DNA from 3 places in the Kitasatospora sp. NPDC001261 genome. Region 1 is predicted to be linked to each of the others. Evidence: riboswitches for the same ligand, from Rfam matches in the RefSeq annotation. Region 1 holds a riboswitch; each other region holds the start of a gene.
The links. A riboswitch is a leader RNA that binds a small molecule or an ion and turns the genes downstream of it on or off. The one in region 1 is predicted to bind cobalamin.
Positions count from the first base shown of each region.

Region 2: linked by a shared signal. The riboswitch ahead of ACFY4B_RS07250 (HoxN/HupN/NixA family nickel/cobalt transporter) and the one ahead of ACFY4B_RS37435 (prenyltransferase/squalene oxidase repeat-containing protein) in region 1 are both predicted to bind cobalamin.
Region 3: linked by a shared signal. The riboswitch ahead of ACFY4B_RS21195 (cobalamin biosynthesis protein) and the one ahead of ACFY4B_RS37435 (prenyltransferase/squalene oxidase repeat-containing protein) in region 1 are both predicted to bind cobalamin.

Region 1 covers NZ_JBIAXP010000037.1:96,400-98,653, forward strand. Annotated here, with positions in the region: gene cobF (precorrin-6A synthase (deacetylating)) at 1-690, opposite strand, end outside; cobalamin riboswitch at 809-949, shown strand; gene ACFY4B_RS37435 (prenyltransferase/squalene oxidase repeat-containing protein) at 1,047-2,138, shown strand; gene ACFY4B_RS37440 (flagellar hook-length control protein FliK) at 2,168-2,254, shown strand, end outside.
Region 2 covers NZ_JBIAXP010000004.1:85,626-87,879, forward strand. Annotated here, with positions in the region: gene ACFY4B_RS07240 (hypothetical protein) at 1-158, opposite strand, end outside; gene ACFY4B_RS07245 (metalloregulator ArsR/SmtB family transcription factor) at 281-664, opposite strand; cobalamin riboswitch at 747-960, shown strand; gene ACFY4B_RS07250 (HoxN/HupN/NixA family nickel/cobalt transporter) at 991-2,106, shown strand; gene rpmG (50S ribosomal protein L33) at 2,173-2,254, opposite strand, start outside.
Region 3 covers NZ_JBIAXP010000015.1:74,662-76,915, forward strand. Annotated here, with positions in the region: gene ACFY4B_RS21190 (alpha/beta hydrolase family protein) at 1-815, opposite strand, end outside; cobalamin riboswitch at 1,153-1,286, shown strand; gene ACFY4B_RS21195 (cobalamin biosynthesis protein) at 1,394-2,254, shown strand, end outside.

The sequences.
Region 1 (2,254 bases):
CAACTCGCTGATCCGCGGGGCGGCTTCGGCCAGCGGCCCGGCGACGAGGATCTCGTCGGGGGTGCCGAGGTACGCGCCGTAGCGGATCTCCAGCCCCTCCGGGTCGATCCCGGTGAAGGCGGCGCGGCCGTCGAGCATCACCACGACGTCGTCCACGTCCTCGGGGAAGCCCTCGGCCAGTCGGCGGCCGGTGGTGATCTGCACCGGGCGGCCGACCCGGGTCAGCGTGGTGCGGTGGCGGGCGGCGAGCGCGGAGACGCTGCTGATGCCCGGGACCACCTCGTAGTCGAAGCCGACGGCGCCGCGGGCCAGGACGTCGTCCACCACGGCGATGACGCTGTCGTAGAGGCTCGGATCCCCCCAGACCAGGAACGCGCCCGTCTCGCCCTCACCGAGGTGCTCGGAGAGCAACTGCTCGACCAGGTCGGCCCGGCGGACGCGCCAGTCGTCCACGGCGGCCGCGTACGCGGGGGTGGTGCGGTCCCGCTCCGCGTCCGGTACCTCGACCACCCGGTGGCCTGGCCGGCCGTGCTCGGCCAGCATCCGGCGGCGCAGCCGGATCAGGTCCTGCCGGTCCTCGTTCTTGTCGAGGATGAAGAAGACGTCCGTGCGGGCGAGCGCCTTGACCGCCTGCAGGGTGAGGTGGTCGGGGTCGCCCGCGCCGATGCCGATGACGAAGATGTGCCGCATGGGAGGCATTCTGCCGTCCGGGACGCCCTGGTCGCGTCGGCGGCCGGGAGGGGCGCGTCGCGATGTCGGGCGGCGGCCACCGTGATGTCACGTTCGAACCCTTGACCGGATCTTTTCCGTATCGCCATGATGGGCCGTCGTGTTGTGACTCCGCCGCTGGGGGAAGTCCGGTTCGAATCCGGCGCTGGCCCGCAACGGTAGGCCGCCGGCTCCTGGTCGGAGGCGAGCCCGAGTACCCGTCGGCGGAGGCGTGTCGTCCCTCCTCCCGTCGTGGTCCGCGGGCCGGAGCCCCGAGGGCCGCCCCGGCTGTCGCCGCCGTCCTCCGGGCCCCTGCGCGCGGGCCCGGAAAGGTCACCATGCCCACGCTCCGCCGCGCCCTCGGTCTGCTCGCGATACCCGCCGTGGCGCTCGCCACCGCACTCCCGGCGGCCACCGCCGCCCACGCCGCGCCCGAGAACGCGCCCGCCGCCGCGACCTCGTCCCCGACGGTCCGTCCCGACGCCGCCGCGGGCGGCTGGCTGGCCCGCCAGCTCGTCGACGGCGACCACTTCGAGTCCGTCTTCAACGGGACCGCCTACCCCGACCAGGGCCTCACCATCGACGCCGTACTGGCCTTCGCCGCCTCGCGCGGCTCCGACGAGGCCGCCGCGAAGGCCACCGCCTGGCTGGCGAAGCCCGAGATCATCGGCGGCTACCTCGGCGACGGCACCACCGAGGCCTACGCGGGCGCGACCGCCAAGCTGCTGCTCGCCGTCGAGGTCCGCGGCGGGGACCCGACGGCCTTCGGCGGCGTCGACCTGCCGGCCCGCCTGCGGTCGCTGCAGACCGCCGAGGGCCGGTACTCCGACCGCTCCCAGTGGGGCGACTACAGCAACGCCTTCGGCCAGTCCCTCGCCGTGATCGCCCTGCACCGCACGCCCGGTGGCGCCCCGGCGGCGGCCGTGGACTTCCTGGCGAACAGCCAGTGCGCGGACGGCGGCTTCCCGCTCTCCTTCGGCCAGGCCGCCTGCACCGGCGACGCCGACGCCACCGCCCTCGCCGTCCAGGCCCTCGCCGCCACCGGGCGCGCCGCCAAGGCGAACACGGGCCTGGGCTGGCTCGCCGCCCACCAGAACGCCGACGGCGGGTTCGCGGCCGCCGGGGCGACCGCCTCCAACGCCAACAGCACCGGCCTGGCCACCCAGGCGCTGCTCTCCGGCGGACGCCTCGGCCCCGGCCTCAAGGCGTGGGGCCGGCTGGTGAAGCTCCAGCAGGGCTGCTCCGCCGACCCGGCGGTCCGCGGTGCCGTCGCCTACGACGCGATCGGCTTCAACGCGGGCACCGGCGCCCGGGCCACGGCGCAGGCCGTCCTCGGCCTCGCGGGCACCCCGCTGTCCACGCTCTCCGCCTCCGGGGCCGCCCCCGACGCCCCGACCCAGGCCTGCCCGCCGGCCCCGGCCACGCGCTGAACCACGTTGACACCGCGAGGAGTTCACCGATGAGCGACACCCCCACCCCGGTCCGCCCGGCCCGCCGTACGCTCGGGTCGATCGCCGCCGCGGCGGCCCTCACCGCCAGCCTGCTC
Region 2 (2,254 bases), on a different contig from region 1:
ACGGTGAAGTACCACTCGATGCCGTGCGGGCTCAGCAGGGAGAGGACGTCCAGCACCCGGGTGGCCGAGGTGAGGGTGCGGGCGACCGCCAGCACGCGGGCCTTGACCGGGTCGGTGTTCCAGCGGTCGGCGGGCCAGGCATGGGGGTGGGACGGCACATCATGATCGTACTGGCCGGGGCCGTTCACGGCGCGCCTTCCCGAGCGGGAGTCAGCAGCCCGGGCGGGAGTCGGCGGACCGAGCATGAGTCAGCAGGTCGGGCAGGCGTCGGCGGGAGGGGTCAGCCCACTGCCGCGCTGGGCTCGTGGTGCTCGGCGGCGGCGCACTCGTCGAGGAGGGGGCGCATGGCCTCGTCCACGAGCCGGTAGCGCACCACTCGTCCGTCCCGGTCGCCGGTGACCACGCCGGCCGTGCGGAGCAGCCGCAGGGCCTGGGAGACGGCGGGGTCGCGCATGCCGGTGGCCACCGCGAGGTCGCTGACGGCGAGCGGGCCGGCCCGGTGGAGGGCGAGCAGCAGGGCGAGCCGTCCGGGGTCGGCGAGCAGGGAGAACCGCTCGGCCCAGGACCGGACGTGCGCGGGGTCGCCGATCGCGGCGATGGCCTCGCAGACCCGGTGCCCGTCGATGGTGCGGTGGCCCGCGCGGTCGGCCGGTACGAGATGCATGCGGACATTCTTGCAGGCGGCCGCCTGTGATCCTGGACACCTGCGCAGGTGCGCAGCCTTGCACGGGTCGGGGCGCGGCCCCTACGGTGTTCCCCGCCGTGGTGCTCGGGAAGACCGGTGACGGACCCTCAGGGGTCCCAGCCCGGAGCGGCCCTCGCCACTGTGATCGGGTCGTTCCTCCGCCTGCGGAGGAACGTCGTCCGTGCCCACGGAGCCACTGGGTGCCTCGCGCACCTGGGAAGGCGGGCACGGGTATCCCGTCAGCCAGGAGACCGGCCACGGCATCTCACGAGGTTTTCCACGAGGTGCTGGAGCGTGATCCGCAGATGACCCTGCCCGAAACCGTTGCCGCCGGCGCGAAGCCGGCCCCTTCCGTGCTGCCCAGCTTCAGATGGCGGCGCGAGGACACCGTCCGTACGGCCGGGCTGATGGCGGTGATCGTGGCCATGCACGTGGTGGCCTTCGGCACGCTGATCTTCCTGGTCGCGCCCGAGCGGTACGCGGTCGGTACCCAGGTCTTCGGGGTGGGCCTCGGCATCACCGCGTACACCCTCGGCATGCGGCACGCCTTCGACGCCGACCACATCGCGGTGATCGACAACACCACCCGCAAGCTGATGGCGGACGGCAAGCGGCCGGTCTCGGTGGGCTTCTGGTTCGCCCTCGGGCACTCCTCGATGGTGGTGCTGATGGCCGCCCTGGTGGCGGGCGGCGCGCAGCTGGCGAACACGCTGATGGACGACGAGTCGGCCACCCACAAGTGGCTGGGCGTGATCGGGACGACCACCTCCGGCGTGTTCCTCTACCTGATCGGCGCGCTCAACCTGGCGGCGCTGCTCGGCATCCTCAGGGTGTTCCGCTCGATGCGGGCCGGGAAGTTCGACGAGAAGGAGCTGGAGGCGCACCTCGACTCGCGCGGCTTCATGGCCCGGGTGCTGAACCGGGCGACCCGTTCGATCACCCGGCCGGGGCAGATGTTCCCGGTGGGCATGGTGCTGGGCCTGGGCTTCGACACCGCGACCGAGGTCACCCTGATGGTGATGGCCGGCTCGGGCGCGGCCTCCGGGCTGCCCTGGTACGCGATCGTCTGCCTGCCGCTGCTGTTCGCGGCGGGGATGAGCCTGTTCGACACCCTGGACGGGACGTTCATGAACTTCGCGTACCAGTGGGCCTTCGCCAACCCGGTCCGGAAGGTGTACTACAACCTGACCATCACTGGTCTGTCGATCGCGGTGGCCTTCATCATCGGCACCATCGAGCTGGTCGGGGTGCTGCACGAGAAGCTCGACCTGACCGATCCGGTCACCGGGTTCGTCGCGGACATCTCGCTGGACAACGTGGGCTACGCCATCGCCGGGCTGTTCGTGGTGGTCTGGGCGATCGCGATCGGGTACTGGAAGCTCGCCCGGGTCGAGCAGCGCTGGACGCCCGAGGGCTCCTGAGCCGAGCGGCCAGGCCGCGAACGGCGCCTCCCCGAGTCCGGGGAGGCGCCGTTCGCGCGTCCGGGGTCAGCGCTCCTCGCGGAAGTCGACGTGCCGGCCCGCGGCCGGGTCGTACTTGCGCAGGACCATCCGGTCCGGGTCGTTGCGG
Region 3 (2,254 bases), on a different contig from region 1:
AAGCCGGCCCGGGCGGCGTCCCGGCGGGCGGAGGCGGGCAGGTCGAGCACGGGCGAGTCGAGGATCAGGCCGCGGACGGCGTGCGACCAGGCGGAGCGGGCCACGGTCTGCAGCACGATGGTCGCGCCGACGGACCAGCCGTACAGGATCACCTTGCCCGCGCCGCTGTCGAGCGCCAGCCGCACCGCCGCCTCGATGTCGCGCCACTCGGTCTCGCCGAAGTGGCTGAGCCCGTCCGGGGAGGCGGGGGCGCCCCGGTCGCCGCGGTAGGTGACGGCGAGGGCGGGCAGGCCGAGCCGGTCGAGGACGGGGAGCACCGGGAGGGTCTGCCGGCGGTCGTCGCCGGGGCCGTGCACCAGGATCACCCAGGTGCCGCGCTTGCCGTCGAGCCGCCAGGCGGGGAGGGCGCCGAGCTCGCCGTCGGCGGTGGTGTCGGCGAAGGCGAGGCCGAGCGCCTCGGTGGGGTCGCCGAGGTGGACCCGCGGGGTGAAGCGGACCTCGGTGCCGGGGACGAGGGTGCCCCGGTCGGCGCGGACCAGTCGGCGGGTGACGCCCTGTTCGTCGGCGTGCAGCACCTCCTCGACGACCGCGTGCCCGCCGTCCGCCCACTCCACCGCCCAGCGGCCGGGGCGCAGGCTCGCGGGGCCGCGGGTGAAGGTGACCCGGCCGGCGGCGAGGGCGCGGACCTGGACCGGCCCGGACTCCTGGACGGCGGTCACCGGACGGACCATCCGCTCGGAGGCCCGGCGGCCGACCACCAGCACGGCGGCCCCCACCGCGGCGGCCGCCACGACGGCGGCGGTTCCCCAACGCATCTCGCTCCCCGCTCTGTTGTTCACGGACGTTGTTCACGGACGTTGTTCACGGACGTTCTTCACGGACCGGACGGTGTTCGAGCCCCAGTTCACCGGCGCTCCGCCCGACCGGCCACCGGGCTGGGCCGTCCGGGTCACCCGGCGGGCGCTCCCGGGGTGCTCAGGGCGGTGCTCAGGGCGGTACTCAGGGGGTGCCGGTGGCGGGGGTCGGGGCGGGGCCGCGCCGGGCGATCCGACCGGGCGTCAGCGGCGTCCCCGTGTGACCAACCCCTCCGTGACCTCGGTTGACTCCCGGTTCGGGCCCGTGATGGGATCCTGGGGCCAAACGGAGGCATGGAGAGGAAGCCGGTGGAAGTCCGGCGCGGTCCCGCCACTGTCACCGGGGAGCACGCTCGGAACATCGCCACGGCGGGCCGTCGACGGCCGCTGGAAGGCTCCGGGGGTGCGTTCGACCCGGAAGCCAGGAGACTCTCGCCGCCGTCACGTCGATCCAGGGCGCGGACCCTGAGTGAGGACACGCACGCGATGCAGGCTGCCCCGCCCGGCCGGACTCCGAGCTGCCCTCCGCCGTGCGGCCGATGACCCCGCGCGCGCCTTCCCCCGCTCCGCGCCCGCTGACCCGAGCCTCGCGCCCGCTGGCCCGCGCCGCCGTGTTCGCGCTCGGCGCCGCCGCGGGCTACGCCGCCGACGCCCGCTTCGCCGACCCCCGCCGGGGCCACCCGGTGGCCTTCTTCGGCAGCGCCGCGACCCGGCTGGAGCGGCGGCTGTGGCGCGACGACCGCGCCGCCGGGGCCGGGTACACCGCGCTGTGCGTGGGCGCGGTCGCGGCGGGCGCGCTCGCCCTGGACCGTACGGTGGGCCGGCGCCCGCTGGGCCGGGCGGCGCTGGCGGCGGCCGCGACCTGGACGGTGCTCGGCGGCACCTCGCTGACCCGGGAGGCCCGCACCATCGGCCGCTCGCTGGCCGCCGGCGACCTCGCCGCCGCCCGGGAGCGGCTGCCGCACCTGTGCGGGCGGGACCCGAGCGCGCTGGACGGGCAGCAGATCGCCCGGGCGGTGGTCGAGTCGGTGGCCGAGAACACCGCCGACGCCGTGGTGAACGCGCTGACCTGGGGCGCCCTGGCCGGCACCCCCGGCCTGCTGGCCTTCCGCGCCGTGAACACCCTGGACGCCATGGTCGGCCACCGCTCGCCCCGCTACGCCCGGTTCGGCTGGGCCTCGGCCCGGCTGGACGACGTGGCGGGCTGGCCGGGCGCCCGGCTGACGGCGCTGCTGACGGTGGCCGCCGCCCCCGAGCCCCGGACCGCCTGGCGGGTCTGGCGGCGCGACGGCTCCGCGCACCCGAGCCCGAACGCGGGCCAGGCCGAATCGGCGTTCGCCGGCGCGGTGGGCGTCCGACTGGGCGGCACGCTGCGGTACGGGGAGCGGGTGGAGCACCGG